Regions from separate parts of the Kluyvera sp. genome, predicted to be linked through region 2. Evidence: predicted binding sites of a transcription regulator. Region 2 holds the regulator's gene; the other holds the start of a gene.

What was found. Region 2 encodes CRP, which controls carbon source genes, mostly activating them, when cyclic AMP is high. Its sites were predicted from a motif close to ATGTGANNNNNNTCACAT; they were not measured.
Positions count from the first base shown of each region.
Region 1: ACW14G_RS03910 (maltoporin) is a predicted target of CRP. The motif match lies at 6,855-6,872, and genes of this name have one in related genera.

Region 1 is NZ_CBDKZX010000006.1:1,995-13,399, reverse strand. It holds gene ACW14G_RS03935 (carbohydrate ABC transporter permease) at 1-694, shown strand, start outside; gene ACW14G_RS03930 (sugar ABC transporter permease) at 704-1,555, shown strand; gene ACW14G_RS03925 (glycoside hydrolase family 53 protein) at 1,560-2,762, shown strand; gene ACW14G_RS03920 (beta-galactosidase) at 2,791-4,848, shown strand; gene ACW14G_RS03915 (glucose PTS transporter subunit EIIB) at 4,921-5,235, shown strand; gene ACW14G_RS03910 (maltoporin) at 5,499-6,764, opposite strand; gene ACW14G_RS03905 (LacI family DNA-binding transcriptional regulator) at 7,034-8,107, shown strand; gene ACW14G_RS03900 (type B 50S ribosomal protein L31) at 8,227-8,490, shown strand; gene ykgO (type B 50S ribosomal protein L36) at 8,490-8,630, shown strand; gene ACW14G_RS03890 (GNAT family N-acetyltransferase) at 8,627-9,325, opposite strand; gene pdxR (MocR-like pyridoxine biosynthesis transcription factor PdxR) at 9,429-10,880, shown strand; gene ACW14G_RS03880 (YlaC family protein) at 10,849-11,319, opposite strand.
Region 2 is NZ_CBDKZX010000014.1:43,423-54,827, reverse strand. It holds gene ACW14G_RS08220 (malonate decarboxylase holo-ACP synthase) at 1-387, opposite strand, end outside; gene ACW14G_RS08215 (AEC family transporter) at 391-1,350, opposite strand; gene mdcE (biotin-independent malonate decarboxylase subunit gamma) at 1,473-2,273, opposite strand; gene ACW14G_RS08205 (biotin-independent malonate decarboxylase subunit beta) at 2,273-3,106, opposite strand; gene mdcC (malonate decarboxylase acyl carrier protein) at 3,099-3,398, opposite strand; gene ACW14G_RS08195 (triphosphoribosyl-dephospho-CoA synthase) at 3,408-4,265, opposite strand; gene mdcA (malonate decarboxylase subunit alpha) at 4,265-5,920, opposite strand; gene ACW14G_RS08185 (hydrolase) at 6,171-7,193, shown strand; gene ACW14G_RS08180 (YheU family protein) at 7,190-7,408, shown strand; gene ACW14G_RS08175 (phosphoribulokinase) at 7,474-8,337, shown strand; gene ACW14G_RS08170 (OsmC family protein) at 8,388-8,792, opposite strand; gene crp (cAMP-activated global transcriptional regulator CRP) at 9,097-9,729, shown strand; gene ACW14G_RS08160 (YccS/YhfK family putative transporter) at 9,784-11,405, shown strand, end outside.

The DNA.
Region 1 (11,405 bases), on a different contig from region 2:
GGTGGTCTGGACGCTGCTGGCTACCACGCTGCAATGTACCGTGGGCGTGCTGCTGGCGATTCTGGTGAACCAGAAGGATCTGCGCTTTAAGCCGCTTATCCGGACTATCTTTATTCTGCCGTGGGCGGTGCCGGGCTTTGTCACCATTCTGGTGTTTGCCGGGATGTTTAACGACTCTTTCGGGGTCATTAACAACGCAATTCTGGCGTTCTTCGGTATCAGCCCGAAAGCGTGGATGACCGATCCGTTCTGGACCAAGACCGCGCTGATTATGATGCAGACCTGGCTTGGCTTCCCGTTTGTGTTTGCCATGACCACGGGGGTATTGCAGGCGATTCCTGACGATCTCTACGAAGCGGCGACGATGGACGGTGCCAGCACCACCACCAAACTGCGCACGATTACGCTGCCGCTGGTGCTGTACTCGATTGCGCCCATCATCATCACGCAATACACCTTCAACTTTAACAACTTCAACATCATCTACTTGTTTAACAACGGTGGGCCGGCGGTGGCTGGGTCGAACGCGGGCGGTACGGATATTCTGGTGTCGTGGATCTATAAGCTGACTATGTCCTCTTCCCAGTACGCCATTGCGGCAACCATTACCATCCTGCTGTCGATTTTTGTCGTCGGGCTGGCGTTGTGGCAGTTCCGCGCCACGAAATCCTTCAAAAATGACGATATGGCGTAAGGGAATCACATGGCTAAATCACAAAGTATCAAACGTGAAAAATGGGTGCGTCTCTCGCTCTCCTGGCTGGTTATCGTGCTGGTTTCCACCATCATTATTTACCCGTTGATCTGGACTATTGGCGCGTCGCTCAACGCCGGTAACAGCCTGTTGAGTACCTCCATTATTCCGGAGAATCTGTCGTTCCAGCATTACGCGGATCTGTTTAACGGCCAGGTGAACTATATGACCTGGTACTGGAACTCGATGAAAATCAGCTTCCTGACCATGGTACTGACGCTGATCAGTGTCAGCTTCACCGCCTACGCGTTCTCGCGCTTTCGCTTTAAAGGGCGGCAGAACGGGCTGATGCTGTTTTTACTGCTGCAGATGATCCCGCAGTTTTCCGCGCTGATCGCCATTTTCGTGCTCTCTCAGCTGCTGGGGCTGATTAACAGCCACTTCGCGCTGGTGCTGATCTACGTGGCGGGGATGATCCCGATGAATACCTATCTGATGAAAGGCTATCTCGACGCGATCCCCAAAGATCTTGATGAGTCCGCGCGCATGGACGGGGCGAGTAACTTCCGCATCTTTATCGAGATAATCATGCCGCTGTCGAAGCCGATTGTGGCGGTGGTGGCGCTGTTTTCCTTCACCGGCCCGCTGGGGGATTTCATTCTCTCCAGCACCATCCTGCGTACGCCGGATAAATACACGCTGCCTATCGGGTTATACAACCTGGTGGCGCAAAAAATGGGCGCCAGTTACACCACCTACGCGGCAGGAGCCGTATTAATTGCCGTACCGGTGGCGATTCTCTATCTGGCATTACAGAAATACTTCGTGTCCGGCCTGACCTCCGGCAGCACCAAAGGATAACCACATGAAAAGATTTGCACCCGCTTTGCTTGCTGTTTGTCTCTCCTGTAGTTTTTCCGCATCGTCGTTTGCGGCCGAGGCGCTGCAAACGAAGCCGTTTAACGCGATGCCAGCGGACTTTATTAAAGGTGCGGATATTTCGACGCTGCTGGATGCCGAGAAGCATGGTGCTCGTTTCTATAATGAACAAAACCAGCCACAGGACGCGCTGGCTATTCTCAAAGCCAACGGCGTGAACTACGTTCGTCTGCGCCTGTGGGTTGATCCGAAAGATGCCGACGGCAACGCGTATGGTGGTGGTGATAACGATCTCGCCAGTACGCTGGCGCTGGCGAAGCGAGCAAAAGCGCAGGGTATGAAGCTGCTGCTGGACTTCCACTACAGTGATTTCTGGACCGATCCAGGCAAGCAGTACAAACCAAAAGCCTGGGAAAAGATGGACTACCCGCAGCTGAAAACCGAGATTCACAACTATACCCGCGACACTATTGCCCGCTTCAAAAAAGAGGGCGTGCTGCCGGATATGGTGCAGATTGGCAACGAAATTAACGGCGGTATTCTCTGGCCGGAAGGCAAAAGCTGGGGGCAGGGCGGCGGCGAATTTGACCGTTTAGCTGGCCTGCTGAATGCGGCGATTTCCGGGCTGAAAGAGAATCTGAAGGACGGCGAGCAGGTTAAAATTATGCTCCACCTGGCTGAAGGCACTAAAAACGACACATTCCGCTGGTGGTTTGATGAAATCAGCAAACGCAACGTGCCGTATGACGTGATTGGCCTGTCGATGTATACCTACTGGAATGGCCCTATCAGCGCATTGAAGGCCAACATGGATGACATCAGCAAACGCTACAACAAAGATGTCATCGTGGTCGAAGCCGCCTACGGCTATACCCTGGAGAACTGCGATAACGCGGAAAACAGCTTCCAGGCGAAAGAAGAGAAAGACGGTGGTTATCCGGGCACGGTTCAGGGGCAATATAACTATATTCATGACTTGATGCAGGCCATTATTGATGTTCCCGATAATCGAGGCAAAGGCATTTTTTATTGGGAGCCAACCTGGATTGCCGTTCCGGGAAATACCTGGGCTACAAAAGCGGGCATGAAATATATCCATGATGAATGGAAAGAAGGTAATGCGCGCGAAAATCAGGCGCTATTTGACTGTAAAGGGAAAGTCTTGCCGTCGGTAAAAGTATTTAATTAATTTGAACACTCTTTTTCAGGATTTTATTATGAAAAAATTTCCGCCTTTGAGCCCGAAGGTTAATGCTCTATTGCATGGTGCAGATTATAACCCGGAGCAATGGGAGAATTATCCCGGTATTATCGACCAGGATATTACGATGATGCAGCAGGCAAACTGTAATGTCATGTCGGTGGGGATATTTAGCTGGGCCAAACTTGAGCCGCAAGAAGGCGTATTTGATTTCGCCTGGCTGGATAATGTTATTGATAAACTGTATGCCGCCGGGATACATGTTTTTTTAGCCACCCCAAGCGGCGCGCGTCCGGCGTGGATGTCAAAAGCCTATCCGGAAGTGTTGCGCGTGGGGCGTGACCGCGTGCCGGCGCTGCACGGCGGTCGCCATAATCACTGTATGACCTCGCCGGTTTACCGCGAGAAGACGCTAAAAATCAATACGCTGCTGGCGGAACGTTATTCACAGCACCCGGCGGTGCTGGGCTGGCATATTTCCAATGAATACGGCGGCGAGTGCCACTGCCCGCGTTGTCAGGCTAAGTTTCGCGACTGGCTGAAGGCGCGTTATAAGACGCTCGATAATCTGAACCACGCCTGGTGGAGCACCTTCTGGAGCCACACCTATACCGACTGGGAGCAGATTGAATCACCGTCGCCGCAGGGGGAAGTGTCTATCCATGGCCTGAACCTCGACTGGCGACGTTTTAACACCGCGCAGGTGACTGAATTTTGTCGTCATGAAATTGCGCCATTAAAGGCGGTGAACCCGGACCTGCCGGTGACCACCAACTTTATGGAGTATTTCTACGATTACGATTATTCGCAGCTCGCCGAGCCGCTGGACTTCATCTCCTGGGATAGCTATCCAATGTGGCATCGCGATAAAGACGAGACCACGCTCGCCTGCTATACCGCGATGTACCACGATATGATGCGTACACTGAAGGGCGGCAAACCGTTCGTGCTGATGGAATCCACGCCGAGTGTGACCAACTGGCAGCCGACCAGCAAGCTGAAGAAACCGGGTATGCACATCCTCTCTTCGCTACAGGCGGTAGCCCACGGCGCGGATTCCGTGCAGTACTTCCAGTGGCGTAAGAGCCGTGGTTCGGTGGAGAAATTCCACGGTGCGATTATCGATCATGTCGGGCATCTCGATACCCGCGTTGGCCGCGAGGTCACTCAGCTTGGTCATATCTTAAGACAGCTACCGGACGTTGTCGGCTGTCGCACTGATGCGAAGGTCGCCATCATCTTTGACCAGCAGAGCCGTTGGGCCATGGACGATGCGCAAGGGCCACGTAACAAAGGTATGGAGTATGAGCTGACGGTGAACGAACACTATCGTCCGTTCTGGGAGCAAGGGGTCGCCGTAGACGTGATTGACGCCGATGGCGATCTCAGCGCCTATCAGCTGGTGATTGCGCCAATGCTGTATATGGTGCGCGATGGTTTTGCCGAGCGCGCCGAAGCCTTTGTCGCTAACGGCGGCCACCTGGTCACCACCTACTGGACGGGGATCGTCAATGAAAGCGATCTCTGCCACCTGGGCGGTTTCCCTGGCCCGCTGCGCAAGCTGTTAGGTATCTGGGCGGAAGAGATAGATTGCCTGGACGACGGCGAGCGTAACCAGGTTCAGGGGCTGGCGGGGAACATGGTTGGACTGCAGGGGCCTTACCAGGTGCGCCATCTGTGTGAACTGATTCACCCTGAAACCGCGCAGACGCTGGCGGCGTATCGTGATGATTTCTATGCGGGGCGCCCGGCCGTGACCGTCAATAGCGTCGGTAAGGGCAAGGCGTGGCATATTGCTTCGCGCAACGATCTGGCGTTCCAGCGAGATTTCTTCACATCGTTAATGGATGAGCTGGCGCTGCCGCGAGCGGTTGCCAGCATCTTTCCACCTGGGGTGGTGGCTACCGCGCGTACCGATGGCGAAAGCGCCTTTGTCTTTGTGCAGAACTTTACCGCGCAGACGCAGACAGTTACTTTGCCGGATGGCTATGAACATGCCGCGACAGGCGCTGATGCCAGCGGTCAGCTGGTGCTGCAACCCTGGGACTGCCGTATCGTTCGCCGTAAAGCATAATCCGCTGCAATCCCAAGCCTGCTCATCCGAGCAGGCTTTTTTACCTCTGTAGATAATCAAGGAGCGTCGATGATGGTCAGTCTTAAATCCTTCCTGCACTACTTCTCCCAGCCTAAACCGTCGGTGCCATTAAGCGCCAATGAGCAACAGCAGATTCAGCGTCTGATTAGCGCATTTGGTGGTCAGAATAATATTGAAAATGTTGATGCCTGTATTACGCGATTGCGCGTCACGGTTAAGGACCTGTCTGTCGTGGATTCTCAGGCGTTGCAGAATGAAGGTGCGCTGGGGGTTATTATTCTTGGGCAGCAGGTTCACGCTATTTTTGGCAAGCAATCTGATGCGCTGCGTCAGTTGTTAGATGAACACTTTGCGGGTAATAAATAAATTAGTATGTTGCCATCTGGAAATTTTTCACGGCTCTGCCGGATGGCGCTTCGTTTATTTGGGAAATAATAGCTTTATATGAAAACCCTGATTTGATATCGGGGTTTTTTATTATTGGCGCGATAAAAAAAGAGGACAACCTAATAATAGCATTATCCCCAAGGCCAGATGATAGAAACAATAATGGAGTGGCAAATATAAAATTGGCGAAAATAACAAAAGATAGAATTAGGGCAAAACAATGATTCAGTCAGGTTAACGTATTACCACCAGGCTTCCACCTGCACGCCGAAGTTCCAGGTATCGCTGGCGGTGCCGTCGTTAAAGGCATTGCCCTGTTCGGAATCATTCAGGTAAGAGGCAAAGACGCGCAGCTCCGGACGAGACATAAAGTCAGGGCCATCTGCCAGGCCTAACGCGATGGTGTATTTCTCGCCGCTCTGCTTATAGTGGCTACCGTCAGTGTAGGAGTCTTTCTGATAGAAACCACCCACTTCACCAATTAAACGTACATATTCAGTGAACTGATATTGCGCGCGGCCAACCAACGAGACCAGACGTGATTTATCGGTGTATTCGGTGGTGTTATCCGCCGAACCGTAGGTCAGCACGTGGTTAAGAGAGAACTTGTCGGTAATTGGGATCAGACCGGTGTTGATAACACGGTAGCCGGTGGCATCATTGACGTAGTTCCACATGTCGTACCAACCTCCACCCTGGGAGACCATGTTCTGCGCCAGGCCTTTGTTGGCATATTGCAGCACCAGCTTGTTATAGCCGCCAAACATATCCTGGCTGATTTCACCGGTCAGCATCACACCGTTATCAGCATCATACAGGCCGCCGTAATCCTTCTGTTTGTCAGTTGCGTTCGGCATGGCGTAGTCGATACCAAATTCGGTCCAGGCACCGCTCCATGGTTTCCAGCCAGCATAGCGAAGGTCAATGTAGTTAATGTTTACGTCGTTATCACCGTCAACGCGATAGTCGACATCGTTGGCGTCGCCGCGGATCCAGGCCAATGAAACTGCGCCAGGGCCGACGGTATAATTTTCGATCCCGGCGCCGGAGCCGGAAATATTCCAGTATTTGGTATCAATGATGTGCAGATCGTGGCGTTGGTAATAGCGTTTCCCACCCCAGATAACCGCATTCGGATCGCCCGGGATAAGCCCTTTAATCTGTAGGTTTAATTGACGCAGACCAAACTGCGCATCGTCGCCGAAGGTGGTTTCGTTATCGTTTGAACCGTCGGAAACCATGCTGACCATTGAGTCCAGGTAGAAACTGACATCGTTTTTCTTATACACCTCAGAACCCAATTCAAGTTCACCGTAGGTGTCGGCTTCGTTTCCCAAACGGCCGAGTTTGTTTTTTTGCCATTCCTGCATTCCGCCATCGCCAGAAACGCCTACGCCGGAGCGGAGGTAGCCATGGAAATCAATAGGAACTGACGTTGCCGCCAGCAGAGAAGATGAAGTCAGCGCAGTAGCTAACGCAATTGAAAGCGTGCGTAGGGTTGTTTTCATTATTATCCTCGTTTTGTTTTGTATTACGTTCACATAACGAGTGTAATAAAATGCCTAAATGTAAAATCTGGCAAACATTTGATTGTTGATATGTGACTAACTGCAAATAAATTAACCATTTTCTGTTCATTTTGTAAGGGGTTTCTTGTTGCATGGAAATGTGGGCGTGTATCTTTTTTATGTTATCGTATGTCATAAATCAGGTCGGTAGACGTTTTTTGGGATGACCCCTGTTACAATCTAGCGATAACAACATAAGGAACCGGACGATGAAGTCTAAAAGCGCAACTTTGGAAGACGTTGCTCGCCATGCGGGCGTCTCCTACCAGACTGTGTCCAGGGTACTCAATAAATCTGCCAATGTATCCGAAGCCACACGCCACAAGGTGGAGAAATCCATCGAGGCACTCCGCTATGTCCCAAACCGACTTGCCCAGCAGCTGGTTGGCAAGACCACTCATACCCTTGGACTGGTGACCACTTCACTGGCGTTGCACGCGCCTTCTCAGGTTGCGGCAGCGGTGAAACGCTACGCAAATGTAGAGGGGTATCAGGTACTGATTTCGATGATTGATGAGAACGTCAATCATAGTGTTCAGGATTCGATCAACGAACTGAAATCACAGCTGGTCAGCAAAGTGATTATCAACGTACCATTAGAGACTGAAACAGCACAGAAAATTGCAGATGACAACGATGATATCGTCTGTCTTTTCCTCGATGTTGATCCCTATAGTTCGGTGTATAACGTTTCGTTTAATCCGGCAGATGGCACCCGTGCCAGCGTCAAATATCTGTATGAGTCGGGTCATCGTGAGATGGCGATTCTGGCCGGCCCGGTGAGTTCTGTCTCCGCCAACCTACGTTTGAGAAGCTGGCTGGATACGCTCAATAGCTACGGACTGAAGCCGGTGACCGTGCTGCACGGCAACTGGGATGCACAAAGCGGCTATGCCTGTGCGCTGCAAATGCTGCGCGAGACCCCGGATTTTTCGGCGGTGCTGGTGGGGAACGATCAGATGGCGTTAGGGGTGCTGAGCGCATTTCATCAGCATCAGGTCGCCATTCCCGGCGAAAAGTCGGTGATTGGTTACGATGATACCTATGAAAGCTCATTTTTCTACCCAGCGCTGACCACGGTATCGCTAGACCTGGACTTGCAGGGCAAAGAGGCGGTACGCCGCATTCTTGAAAGTGACGACAACGCTTCGTCACGGACTTCATCCATTCTCCCTGCTCGCCTTGTCGTGCGCCACTCTTCTGGTGCGAAGGTGGAGCAGGGCAAAGATATGCAGGCGATTGCCGAGCAGCTGCGCGCGATTGCGCATCAGCTTAGCCGCTAACTTCCCTTGCCGGAGTGCAGTCTGCACTTCGGCTATTTCCCTTAAAACTGTAGGGTTGCAAAGCGCTTTTTGACGGCGTATCGTGATTGTTATGTTATAACATATTAATTGAGGCTCAGATGAAAGCGAACATCCACCCCCATTACCGTACCGTGGTCTTTCACGACACCAGCGCTAACGAGTACTTTAAAGTCGGCTCCACCATCAAAACGGACCGGGAAATTGAGCTGGAAGGCGTGACATATCCTTATGTCACGATTGATGTTTCCTCCAAATCGCACCCGTACTACACCGGGAAGCAGCGCAGCGTTTCCGCCGAAGGTAGCGTCGCGCGCTTTACCCAGCGTTTTGGCCGCTTTGTTGATGTGAAAAGGGGGTCCTGATGCAGGTACTTAACTCGCTGCGCAGTGCGAAACAGCGCCACCCGGATTGTCAGATAGTGAAGCGCAAAGGTCGTCTTTACGTGATCTGTAAATCCAACCCCCGCTTTAAAGCCGTACAGGGGCGCAAAAAACGTCGTTAACGGAAAGCCTCCAGGGACTGGCGCTGCTTGCCGTCGGCGGTAAAGTTATCGGCGGCAAGCCAGGCCTGGAAGGCGCGGTCCAGCGCGGGCCATTCGCCGTCGATAATGGAAAACCAGTCGGTATCGCGGTTGTGGCCTTTAATCACCAGCGCCTGGCGAAAACGTCCTTCAAACTGAAAACCTAAACGTAGTGCCGCACGGCGTGAGGGTTCATTGAAACTGTTGCATTTCCATTCATAGCGACGGTAGCCGAGCGTCTCGAAGGCGTAGCGCATCAACAGCCACTGCGCTTCCGTCGAGGCGGGCGTGCGGCTAAGCAGTGGCGAAAAGTGAACATGCCCCACTTCCATCACCCCATGATTTGGGTCGATACGCATCAGTGCCAGCGAGCCCACTGGCTGCTGGGTGCGGATATCTATTACCGCAAAGTGCAGCGGATCCTGAAGGGATGCCACGCCGGCGATCCACTGACGATACTCTTCCACCGATCCCTCTGGCTCACGCAGTAGCCACGTCCAGTTACGGGTATCCGCCGCTTGCTGATGGGCGGCAAAGAGCGCATCAGCATGTTGCAGACTTAGCGGTTCCAGACGGCAATACTGACCTTCCAGCACCACGCGCTGCGGATACGGGCGCGGCTGCCAGTCCGGCAGGGCATCGCCAATTAGCTGACCAAATTGATTGAGCTGACTCATAACCTCTCCTTAGGGAAATAAACAATACGTCGAGCGTAGGGCTTTGCTGGTTCCATAAAAAGTGCCACCAAAGTATCTTTTGATGGTGCCATGAGGAGCAGCCATGAATATTCCCGACGATCCCTTTTTTACTCTCTTGAATGATGCGCTTGCGGCGCGCGGTGCGGAGACGCTGCAACGCAGCCTGTACGCGGCGCTCAGAGACGCCATCCTGTGCGGACAGCTCCAGGCGCAGAGCTGGCTTCCTGGTTCTCGGACGTTGGCCGAGCGGCTGAGCATTTCACGTAATACGGTCAACGCCGCCCTGGATCAGCTGGCGATGGAAGGTTATCTACGTCGCGATCGTCGTGGCTCCCGGGTGGCGTCTCTACCGCAGACGGCGGGGGCCACAGACTGTATCCCGGTCTCACTGCCGGAACGCCTGCTGGATTTGCCGCAGGTACAGCCTCGCGATACGCCGCCGCTCCTGTTCACCCCCGGCACGCCGGCTATCAACTACTTTCCTCTGCCGCTGTGGCGTCGATTGCTGGATTGCGTTTTGCGCGAACAGGGTAGCAGCCTGCTTGGCTACGGCGATGCGGCGGGAGAGTGGCCGCTACGGGCGGCGATTGCCAGGCATCTGGCGCTATCGCGGGGTATCGACTGCGATGCGCGGCAAATTGTGATCACGGAAGGCGCGCTGGAAGGCGTGACTCTCTGCACCCATCTGCTGAGTGAACCGGGGCAGAGAGCATGGGTAGAGGAGCCGGGATACTTCGGCGCGAAAAGCGCGTTTCTGGCGTCGGGGCTTGTGCTGGAGGGCGTTGCAGTCGATAACGAAGGAATGCGAATTGCCGATGATTTGCCGCCGCCGACGCTGATCTTTACTTCGCCTTCGCATCAGTATCCGACCGGCAGGGTGCTCAGCGTGGCGCGACGGCTGGCGCTGCTGGAATATGCGCGCCAGCATGGCTGCTGGATTATCGAAGATGACTACGACAGTGAATTTCGCTTCAGCGGTGAGCCGATTCCGGCGATGCGCGGCATGGACGACAACGCGCCGGTGGTGTACCTCGGTACTTTCAGCAAGACGTTATTCCCATCGCTGCGCATTGGATTTATGGTCCTGCCGCCGATGTTGGTGGAGGCGGCACAACCTGCTATTCGTGCGCTGCTACGCGGTGGACATCGGGCGGAGCAACGGGCGCTGGCGAGCTTTATTGAGGAAGGGCACTATGCCCGACATCTGGCGGCGATGCGCCGTCTGTACCGCAAGCGTCAGGCGCAGCTACGCGCGGCGCTGGAAGAGGAATTAAGCGTTCCGCACCAATTAATGGCGGGTGAGGGCGGGTTACATATGACGGTCGCTATTGACGGCATTGATGACGTGTCGCTGGTGCGCCAGGCGCGTGCGCATAAGATGACGCCCAGCGCGCTCAGCACATTTTATCTCGACCGTCAGCATGCCCGTACGGGGTTGGTGTTGGGCTATGGTAATACGTCCGCCTCACAGTTTGCACCGGCAATACGGACGTTACAGCGGCTTATTGCGCCGCTTCGGCGCGGGCAAGGGTGAAGACGTCGTAGAACGACAGGTCGCCCTTGGTGGTGACCATTTTTTGCAGCTGCGTTTTGTACTGACCGTCGACGCGGTTAGAGTGCAGGATATTGTCAATCAACTCCGGTGGTACGAAGCGAGTGTTGTACCACTCACCGTTGTAACACACGCGAAAATCCAGCACATCGATATCTTCGTAGCGGTAGCGCGGATAGACGTCGAAGAAGAAGAAGCCGTTCAGTAGCGCAAACAGCAGCCACAGTAGCCAAACCGAATCGGCCAGCGTGTCGGAACGCATCATCACCACCAGGGTGGCGAAGAAGGCGAGGTACATGGCAATGAACAGGCCGGGGTGGTTGCGAATAAAACTGATACTAAAGCGCGGCCGGTTGTCGCGCTTTTCGCGGGCGTTGAGTTCATCAATAGTTTGCGTGAGTAATCGCTGGATCTCTGACATCTTTTGCTCGGCAACGTTAGGCGGAATAGCCTATTGTATGTTGCGTTAATCCATGCAGAAAGTAACAGATTGGTTGCAAAAAAGCA
Region 2 (11,405 bases):
GATAACCGGGATCCCGGTCGCCAGCGCATAGCCGGTACTCCCGGTAATACCCCACGTCCACGGCCACGCCTGCTGCGCCAATAACAAAGCCACCTGAACCGGTGGCTGAGAGATAAAGGGCGAACGCAGCAGCGACAGCGGATCCACCAGCGATTCCGGCGAGCAGACGCGAACGACCGCCTCCGCTTTTACCCAACCGGCGGCGCGCTGCTCGCGTTTCATCCCGCGGACACCCACGGGAATGCGCCCCTGCGCATCAACATCACGCCGCACCACTACCGGCAGACCGCTATGCCAGACGGTATCCACCCAGGATTCCGTGACATCTTCGAGCGCGTCGCGCGCGTTCAGCCAGATTAAGTCGTGTGGGCGTAATGTTGTGCTCATGATTTAGATTCCTGAAGTCAGCGAGATAAACAGCGGCAGCGACAGGATACACAGTACCGAGCTCAACAGCAGCACGGCTTCTGCATCCGGCGACTGCACGCCAAAGCGGTTACCGAACACCACGCCGAAGAAACCGGCAGACAGCGCAATCATCAGGATAGCGGTAATCGCTACGGAGCCATGCAGACCGAAGATAAGGACAATACCCCACGCAATTGCCGGTTGAATCAACAGCTTAGCGATAGTTGAAGTGATCACCACGGTGTTGATCTGCAGTTTACGCGCAGAGAGGATCACACCGGTCAGGAACAACGCGGCCGCAGTAGCGGACAGACCCAGCGGTTTAATAGCCGCCAGTACCAGCTCCGGCATTTTAATACCAATGGCAGAGAGGATAACCCCCAACAGCGGCCCCATCACGATCGGTTTTTTAATCGAGCGCCACATCAGTACCGGCAGCATGGAGAGCGTAGAACCGGAGTTACCGCCTTCCGCACGCGCTTTCTCACGTTCGAGGATCAGCAGGCAGAACGGCGTCATCAGCACAGAGCCGCAGGCGATGGAAACGGCAACGGACAGCGAGGTGGAAGAGGTTTCACCCAACACGCTACCCAGAATCGGCAGACCCAGCGCGGCGTAGTTTGGCAGCGCAACGGTCAGGGTCAGCACGGCGGCATCCTGTGGCGATTTATTGAAGAGTTTGGTCGCCATAAAGTAGATGGCGGCATAGGTAATCCACATTGCCAGCGTCAGCACCACAATCAGCGGCGACTGCGCAACAATGCCGGCCCACGGTGTTTGTACCGTGGCGCTAAACAGCGCGGCGGGCAGCGCGAAGTCCATCACGAAGATATTGAGCAGGGAGACATTCTTGTTATCCACCATTTTGGCCTTCCCGGCCCAGAATCCCAGCAACATAATGACGAAAATCGGAGCAAGAGCATGAACAATTACGTAAGTCATATTTCACCTGTAATGAAAAAAAGTTAGCACTGGCGCGATGATTATTATTTTTCAGATGCAACTGCCCGCATGGGCGCGGAAAGCGCCCATGGAGCCGTACATCCGGCAGGTCTCTTTTTTACTTACCAGCTTGCTCGCATGCGTTCGCGTACGAGGGCAGAGCTGCGGCGATTGTCGGCACCCAGACGGCTTTTCAGCGTCGGGTCCTGACGAGCGTCGTTGATGGCCTGTTGCAGAGTGTTTTTCACCAGCGCCAGATCGTTAGCAGACGGGGCATCCGGATTGCTGATATCCAGCAGATTCTCCAGTAGCCCCAGGGTGGCGTAATTGCTGATGTCATACGCCATCGGCGGAATGGTTGCCGCCAGTTTTTCCAGCGCCTCAACGGTACGCAGGGTGATGCGCGCCGCCGACTCTTTACCCATCGCGTGGATCAGCACACCTTTGTCGTTAAAGGCGATCAGGCGGTTTGCCTGGTAGCCGTGCGCCAGAAACGCGCCGGACATCGCTTTACCGACAATCAGGCCAATCACCGGGTGGCCTGCCAGACGCGCGTTGGCATACGCCGCTGCGGCACCGGCCAGCGCCTGGTGAATGCCAAAGCCTTCTTCACGACGACCATAGGCCTGGCTCGGCACGTCAATCACCGCCACAATCGGGCGCTTCACGGCTTTATCGGCATCGGCGGCGATGGTTTCGCTTACCACTTTCGCCAGGGTCCAGCCTTCCAGCAGGCCCACTTCGCCTTTCGCAGCACGCGGGTAGTGGTTGTTCGCGTCCGGCACCACGGCAATAAAACGCACCGTTTCACCGTTCAGCTCGCCGTCGGCAGCCTGGACGGACGGACACAGACCCTCGATACGTTTAGCGTTCGGCGCCAGGGTTTCCAGCCATAATTGGCCACGGCTCATTGCGTTACTCATCATTTCACCTCCCGGGCAAAGAGCGCATGAATCTGTTCGGTATCGGCCTGTTTACGCGTGTCGAAGTTCGTCAGGCGTTCGAGATACCAGTCGTAGTTATCGGTGCGATGTTTTGCCGGAACGCCTTTAGCCAGCGCCTCGTTCATGGCGGCCTTAACCGCGTTGACGCCGTCGCCGACCAGCGCTTCCACCAGCCCGCTTTGGTAGCGAATTTCGCCACCGGTCATGCTCCAGATAAACGGACGGTCACGGGAGTCGTACTCTTCAATCCCGGCTTCCTGTTCGATAACCTGCGGGCCGTTGAGCCCCAGACGCGCTTCACGGGTGACAATCAGATAGCTACACAGTGCGGCGGCGATAGACATCCCGCCGAAGCAGCCGACGGTCCCGGCGACAATGCCGACCACCGGGGTATAACGGCGCAGGTCAACAATCGCCGCGTGAATATCGGCAATCGCCGCCAGGCCCAGGTTGGCTTCCTGCAAACGCACGCCGCCGGTTTCCAGGCTCAGTACGGCCTGAGTCGGAATACCGTTGCGGTTATCTTCCGCCGCCAGCTCAAGCGCCGCCGCCATTTTGGCGCCGGACACCTCGCCCATGCTGCCGCCCTGGAACGCGCCTTCAATCGCTACAACAACAGCTGGTTTGCCGTTAATGGTGCCTTTCGCCACCACCATGCCGTCATCGGCCTGCGGGACGATGCCCTGCGCGCCGAGCCACGGCGACATCACGCCTTCAAACGGGTCGAGCAGTTCACGGTAGCTGCCTTCGTCCAGCAGCGCCTGTGCGCGCTGACGCGCTTTTAATTCGATAAAACTGCGGTCATCACGCATAGCTCACCTCTTCAAAAACCTGTTCGATACGGATGCGCGCCACGCCCGGCGTCGCGCCGAAGTCGTGGATGATCAGTTGGCCTGCCGGCAGGCTGCTGACCGTCTGCAGACGGTTAATCAGTGCTTCCCAGCGGCTGCGGCTGTTATCGACGGAAGTGGTGATATCAATGGTTAACGTCTGGCCCTGGTCGGCGGTGAATAACACCTCCATATCCCCGGAGCCCACAACGCCTGCCAGCGCTTTGCCGCTTAAGGTGCGGCTGGCCGGTACGGTTAACGTAATGTGTTCCATAACATCCTCTTAATGCTTGAAATAGGGCGATTCGATGCGATCGAGAAACAGCGTGGCGGCAAGCAAATCGGCTGCGCCGCCCGGCGAGGCGTTCAGCGCCAACATGTGGCTATCGAGCGCCGCTAAGGCCGCCTGACCTGCTGGATGGGCGCTACCACCTGCACTCAGCACGGCGCGGGCGCCGTCTTGCATGGCATCAAGCCCTTCCAGCCCCGCGCGGGACAGCACGCAGGTATCGGTCAGCGAGGTCATGATGGCCATCAGCGCATCAAGCCTGGCGTGCGTTTCGCTGCTGCCGTTAAGGCGGCTTAAGCGAAGCTGCGGTAGCGCACGCTGCATCACGTGCGGAAACGCCTGCTGCGCTTCTTCCCGGGCACCCGGCACCTGATAGCGGTGAGTGGCGCGTAGCCCTTTACTGAAGACCTTCGGCGCGGCGGCATCCGGCAGTTTTGCCAGCTCGGCGGCGGTCATCGCCACCTGCTGCGCGCTGCCCACGCCGCCGTGCATCGCCACCGCGCTGACCAGCAGCCCCAGCGCCCAAATCGCGCCGCGGTGGGTATTCACGCCGTCGGTGGCGGCCATCATCTGTTTCTCGCCTTCTCGGCCAAGTCGCCCTACGGTTTGTCTCAGCGCAATGTCGGCTGGCCGCTGCCAGCTCTGTTGCGCAAGCGCCTGAAACGTGGGGGTCAGGCTGTGCGCGGAGCGCTCCATTAGCGCAAGCGATAAATCGTGGTGCGCGCCGTTCCCCCGACTGTCCACCAGACCGGGTTTCGGGCTTAATCGTGCTTCGTCAATCAGACACTGCGTGGCGGTTCGCGCCAGCCATTCGGCACCGCCTTCAACCTGAATCTGGGGCAGAAGTTTCATTACCAGCTCCGGAATTTCGCAGGTGGGTTGTAAAGACCGCCGGACCATTCCACCAGGTCGGCGACGCTACCGGCTGCCAGCAGCGAACGGGTGGCGTCGGTACGACGAATGCCCATATCTTCCGGGTAGACCACTTTGCCGCTCTGACGCAGTTCGGCGACGCGTTTCGCGTCAACGCCCAGACCGATATCGGTGATACCGGCAACCGCAGCGACCATCGCGCGGCGTTCTTCCAGATCTTTGGCGCGGTAGAGGTAGGCGATACCTTCTTCAGTCAACACGTGGGTCACGTCGTCGCCGTAGATCATTACCGGCGCCAGCGGCATACCGGAGGCTTTCGCCACGTCTACCGCATCCAGTTTCTCAACGAAGGTTGGTTTCACGCCGGCCTGGAAGGTTTCCACCATCTGTACAACCAGTTTTTTACCGCGCTGCATCGGATCCGGTTCGGTGATCATGTTCAGCCAGGCTGGGGTAGCGTGGCGACGACCGTGCGGATCGTGGCCCATGTTCGGCGCGCCACCGAAGCCGGAGAGACGACCGCGGGTCACGGTGGAGGAGTTGGCGTAGCCGTCAACCTGCAAGGTGGAACCGATAAACATATCCACCGCGTACTGCCCTGCCAGCTGGCAGAAAGCACGGTTGGAACGCATGGAGCCGTCGGAACCGGTGAAGAAGATATCCGGACGGGCGCGGATGTACTCTTCCATCCCCAGCTCACCGCCGAAGCAGTGCACGCTTTCTACCCAGCCGCTTTCAATCGCCGGGATCAGCGTCGGATGCGGGTTCAGGGTCCAGTGTTTACAGATTTTGCCCTTCAGACCCAGCTGTTCGCCGTAGGTTGGCAGCAGCAGTTCAATCGCCGCGGTGTTGAAGCCGATACCGTGGTTCAGCGACTGCACCTGATGTTCCGCGTAGATGCCTTTAATCGCCATCATCGCCATCAGGATGTGTTCCTGTTTAATCAGGCGCGGGTCACGGGTAAACAGTGGTTCGATAAAGAACGGCTTGTCGGCGACAACCACGTAGTCAATCCAGGAGCCCGGAATATCCACGCGCGGCAGGTCGCATTCGTCATCCACCAGTTCGTTCACCTGTGCGATGACAATGCCATCGTGGAACGCGGCGGCTTCCACCAGAGCTGGCGTATCTTCGGTGCTCGGCCCGGTGTAGAGGTTGCCTTTACGGTCAGCCTTATAACCGGCAATCAGCGCCACGTTCGGGGCCAGGTCGACGTAAAGACGGGAATAGAGTTCGATGTAGGTATGGATGGCGCCGATTTCCAGCTGACCATCTTCCAGCAGCTGCGAGATACGCAGGCTCTGGGTGCCGGAGAAGGAGAAGTCCAGCTTGCGGGCGATGCCTTTTTCAAAGATATCCAGATGCTCGCTGCGCCCGACGCTTGGCATAATCATGTGCAGGTCGTGCACAATCTGCGGGTTCACCTCAGCCAGCATACGGGACAAGAAATCTGCCTGCTTTTGGTTATTCCCTTCTAATACCACGCGGTCACCCGGCGCGATCAGTTTTTCCAGCATCGCGGTCAGGTCTGCGGTCGGCAGCACCTTACCCTGCACCGGAACGGAAGCCAGACGGCGCTGTTTTTCCGTGCGGCGGGTGTTCCAGACTCGTGCTGGCGTTTGCCCAGATAACATTATTAACCTCCTGATTCAGCTAATCATTTTGATTGCTTAACACAGCTAAGAGTGTGAACCCTGGTGAGAAAGTCATCAATTAAGCGTAGGAGAGAATCATTAGCTTGAGAGTAATAATTGAAGTAACAATTTGTGATAAGGATCAGAACCCAAAGGGATAAAAACGACTACCTGTGCCTCATTTTCATAAACACAATGGCAAAGTGACGGTATAGTAGGCGGCAGATTAACGAGTAAACATCGCGTAGACATGACTGAAACCACCCACCACGATCTCAACATCGACACCCAAAGCAGCGCCGACTTCGTGCCGATGCGCGGCGTCAGCAATCGTCATTTGCAGACCATGCTGCCGCGTCTTATCCGCCGTAAGGTGCAGTTCACGCCGCACTGGCAGCGCCTTGAACTGCCGGACGGCGACTTTGTCGATCTGGCGTGGAGCGAAGATCCGCAGGCCGCGCGCCATAAGCCGCGTCTGGTGGTGTTTCACGGTCTGGAAGGCAGCCTGTATAGCCCGTACGCGCACGGCCTTATCAATGCAGCGAAAGCGCAGGGCTGGCTGGGCGTGGTGATGCATTTCCGTGGCTGTAGCGGCGAGCCTAACCGTCTGAACCGCATCTACCACTCCGGCGAAACGGAAGACGGCACCTGGTTCCTGCACTGGCTGGCGCGCGAATATGGTCACGCCCCGACTGCGGCAGTGGGCTACTCGCTCGGCGGCAACATGCTGGCCTGCCTGCTCGCCAAAGAAGGCGACGAAGTGCCCATCGATGCCGCCGTGATTGTCTCGGCGCCGTTTATGCTGGAAGCCTGTAGCTACCACATGGATAAAGGCTTTTCACGCGTTTATCAGCGCTATCTGCTCAACCTGCTAAAAGGCAACGCCGCCCGCAAGCTGAAGGCCTATCCCGGCTCTTTGCCGGTCGATTTGCGTCAGTTGAAAAGCATGCGCCGCATCCGCGAGTTCGATGATTCGATTACCTCGAAGATCCACGGCTTTGCCGATGCCATCGACTATTACCGCCAGTGCAGCGCGATGCCGATCTTAAGCAAAATCACCAAGCCGACGCTGATCATCCACTCAAAGGACGATCCGTTTATGGATCACCACTCCATCCCCGCACAGGAAGAGCTGCCGGAGAACGTGGAGTACCAGTTGACGGAATACGGTGGTCACGTAGGTTTTATCGGCGGCACTTTGCGCCACCCGGAAATGTGGCTGGAAAAACGCATTCCCGCCTGGTTGATGCGCTGGTTGGGAGCAAAAGCATGATTATTCCCTGGCAGGATATCGACCCGGAGACGCTGGACAACCTGATTGAAAGCTTTGTCTTGCGCGAAGGCACTGATTATGGTGAATATGAACGTTCACTTGCGCAAAAGGTCGCCGACGTAAAACACCAGCTACAAACAGGCGAAGCGGTGCTGGTCTGGTCTGAGCTTCATGAGACCGTCAACATCATGCCCCGTAACCAATTTCGCGGTTAACTATACTCTAACGGCAGGAGGCGTTTACCACGCTTCCCTTGTCGTCTTTTCAGGGAGTTATTCGCATGTCTGCCAAACATCCGGTTATTGCCGTTACCGGCTCCAGCGGCGCGGGGACCACCACCACCAGCCTCGCCTTCCGTAAAATCTTTGCTCAACTCAACCTGCGCGCGGCAGAAGTGGAAGGCGACAGCTTCCACCGCTATACCCGTCCGGAAATGGATATGGCCATTCGTAAAGCCCGTGATTTGGGCCGCCATATTAGCTACTTTGGTCCGGATGCCAACGACTTCGGCCTGCTGGAACAAACCTTTCGCGACTATGGCGTGAGCGGTAAAGGGCAGTCGCGTAAATATCTGCATACCTACGATGAAGCCGTGCCGTGGAATCAGGTACCCGGCACGTTTACCCCCTGGCAGCCGCTGCCAGAACCGACCGACGTGCTGTTCTACGAAGGGCTGCACGGCGGCGTAGTGACGCCACAGCATGATGTCGCCCGCCACGTCGATCTACTGGTCGGCGTCGTGCCAATCGTTAACCTTGAGTGGATCCAGAAGATGATCCGCGACACCAGCGAACGCGGACATTCTCGCGAAGCGGTGATGGATTCCGTGGTGCGTTCGATGGAAGACTATATCAACTACATCACGCCGCAGTTCTCCCGCACCCATATCAACTTCCAGCGCGTGCCGACGGTCGATACCTCTAACCCGTTTGCCGCCAAGGGTATTCCGTCGCTGGACGAAAGCTTTGTGGTGATTCACTTCCGCAATCTCGACAACATCGACTATCCGTGGCTACTGGCCATGCTGCAAGGCTCGTTTATCTCGCATATGAATACGCTGGTGGTTCCCGGCGGGAAGATGGGGCTGGCGATGGAATTGATCATGACACCGCTGGTGCAGCGTATGATGGAAGGGCGAAACTAATGCACGAACCCTCACCCCACAGGGGCGAGGGATTTGCTACGTGCGAGGAATTACCCTTCGATCACTTCGTAGGAGTGGGTGATATTCACCGCTTTTTCAAGCATCAGCGCAACAGAACAGTACTTCTCCGCAGACAGATCCACCGCACGGGAAACCGCCGCATCCTTCAGCCCTTTACCGGTGACGATAAAATGCAGATTGATGTGGGTGAACAGGCGCGGCGCTTCTTCACGACGCTCGGAGGTCAGCTTCACTTCGCAGTCGGTCACGTCGTTGCGGCCCTTCTGCAGGATAGACACCACATCGATGGCGCTACAGCCGCCCGCGGCCATCAGCACCACTTCCATTGGGCTTGGCGCTTTATCGCCAGAGTTGCCGTCCATCAGGATCTGGTGTCCAGAAGCGGACTCACCGAGGAAGGTCAGCCCTTCAACCCATTTCACACGCGCTTGCATAATTTTTAACTCCAAGGTTGCAATTTTCTTCTCAGATTACGCGCACATAACAATTCTCGCAATGGAAGGCGATCGACGTCATGCTGAAGCGAGACACCAGGAGACACACGGCTAAAGCTATGCTAAAACAGTCAGGATGCTACGGTAATACATAAACGTACTGCATGTATGCAGAGGACATCACATTACAGGCTGCGACAGTATTCGACAGCCGACTTCCCAGGTAACGGGAAGGATACTATTGCAACCGGTGGCCGCAATGCTTTTGCCGCCGGGAAGAGCTTATAACAGAGGATAACCGCGCATGGTGCTTGGCAAACCGCAAACAGACCCGACTCTCGAATGGTTCTTGTCTCATTGCCATATTCATAAGTACCCATCGAAGAGCACGCTGATTCACCAGGGTGAAAAAGCAGAGACGCTGTATTACATCGTAAAAGGCTCAGTGGCAGTACTCATCAAGGACGAAGAAGGGAAAGAGATGATCCTCTCTTACCTCAACCAGGGCGATTTCATCGGTGAGTTAGGCCTGTTTGAAGAAGGCCAGGAACGCAGCGCGTGGGTACGGGCAAAAACCGCTTGTGAAGTTGCTGAAATCTCTTATAAAAAATTCCGTCAGCTGATCCAGGTTAACCCGGACATCCTGATGCGTCTCTCTTCGCAAATGGCGCGTCGTCTGCAGGTTACCTCTGAGAAAGTCGGCAACCTGGCGTTCCTCGACGTCACCGGTCGTATCGCTCAGACCCTGCTGAACCTGGCGAAACAACCTGACGCGATGACCCACCCGGACGGGATGCAGATCAAAATCACCCGTCAGGAAATCGGCCAGATCGTCGGCTGCTCCCGTGAAACCGTGGGCCGTATCCTGAAGATGCTGGAAGATCAGAATCTGATCTCCGCACACGGCAAAACCATTGTCGTTTACGGTACCCGCTAATCCAGCCCAAACGGCGTATTGCGTCATGCAGTACGCCGTTTTTGTTTTCCCCCTATGTGGCGCAGGCTGATTTACCACCCGGAAGTCAACTATGCACTGCGGCAAACGCTGGTGCTGTGTCTGCCCGTTGCCATTGGTCTACTGCTCGGCCACCTCCAGCAGGGGTTGCTGTTCTCGCTGGTGCCCGCCTGCTGCAACATTGCCGGGCTTGATACCCCGCATAAGCGTTTCTTCAAGCGTCTGATCATCGGCGGCTGCCTGTTCGCCGGATGTAGTCTCGCCGTTCAGTTGCTGCTGGCGCGTGATGTGCCTTTGCCACTGATTCTGACCGGGCTAGCGCTGCTGCTTGGCGTCACAGCAGAGATCAGCGCGCTACACGGACGACTGCTGCCCGCCTCGCTAATTGCCTCCATTTTTACCCTCAGCCTGGCAGGGAATATGCCCATCTGGCAGCCATTATTGATCTACGCGCTGGGGACATTATGGTACGGGCTATTCAACTGGTGGTGGTTCTGGATGTGGCGCGAGCAGCCGCTACGCGAGTCGCTCAGCCTGCTTTACCGTCAGCTTGCCGACTACTGCGAAGCCAAATACAGCTTGCTCACCCAGCATACCGATCCCACCACCGCGCTGCCGCCGCTGCTGACTCGCCAGCAAAAGGTGGTGGATCTGATTTCCCAGTGCTACCAACAGCTGCACATGCTGGCGGCGAACCAGCACAATGACTACAAGCGGCTGCTGCGCGCTTTCCAGGTTGGGCTGGATTTGCAGGAGCATATCTCCGTCAGCCTGCACCAGCCGGAAGAGGTGCAGAAGCTGGTTGAACGCAGCCATGCGGAAGCGGTGATCCGCTGGAATGCCCGGACGGTAGCCGCACGCCTGCGCGTGCTGGCGGACGATATTCTCTATCACCGCTACCCTACCCGCTTCAACATGGATAAACAGATTGGCGCGCTGGAGAAAATTGCCGACCAGCACCCGGATAACCCGGTGGGTCAGTTCTGTGCCTGGCACTTCAGCCGCATTGCCCGTGTGCTGCGCTCCCAGCGCCCCCTATACCCGCGTAACCTGATGGCCGACAAAGAACGCCGTCTGCCGCTGTTCCCGGCGTTAAAAAGCTACCTCTCTTTGCGCTCTCCCGCCCTGCGTAACGCCGCGCGTCTCAGCGTGATGCTGAGCATCGCCAGCCTGATGGGCGCGGCGCTGCATCTGCCGAAACCGTACTGGATCCTGATGACGGTGCTGCTGGTCACGCAAAACGGTTACGGCGCGACCCGGGTGCGAATTTTCCACCGAGCGGCGGGCACCCTTGCCGGTCTGGTGATTGCCGCCGTGGCCCTGCACTTCCATACGCCGCAGGGCTGGGCGCTAACGGGCATGCTGATAGTGACGTTAGTGAGCTACCTGATTATTCGTCGCAGCTACGGTTGGGCGACCGTCGGCTTTACCATCACCGCGGTGTACACCCTGCAAATCCTGACGCTTAATGGCGAAGAGTTTATTGTCGCCCGCTTTATCGACACCATCATTGGCTGCCTGATCGCCTTTGGCGGCATGATTTGGCTATGGCCGCAGTGGCAGAGCGGCCAGCTGCGCCAGAACGCCCAGGCGGCGCTGGAGGCCGATCAGGACGCTATCCGCCTGATCCTCAGCCCCGACCCACAGGCACCGAAGCT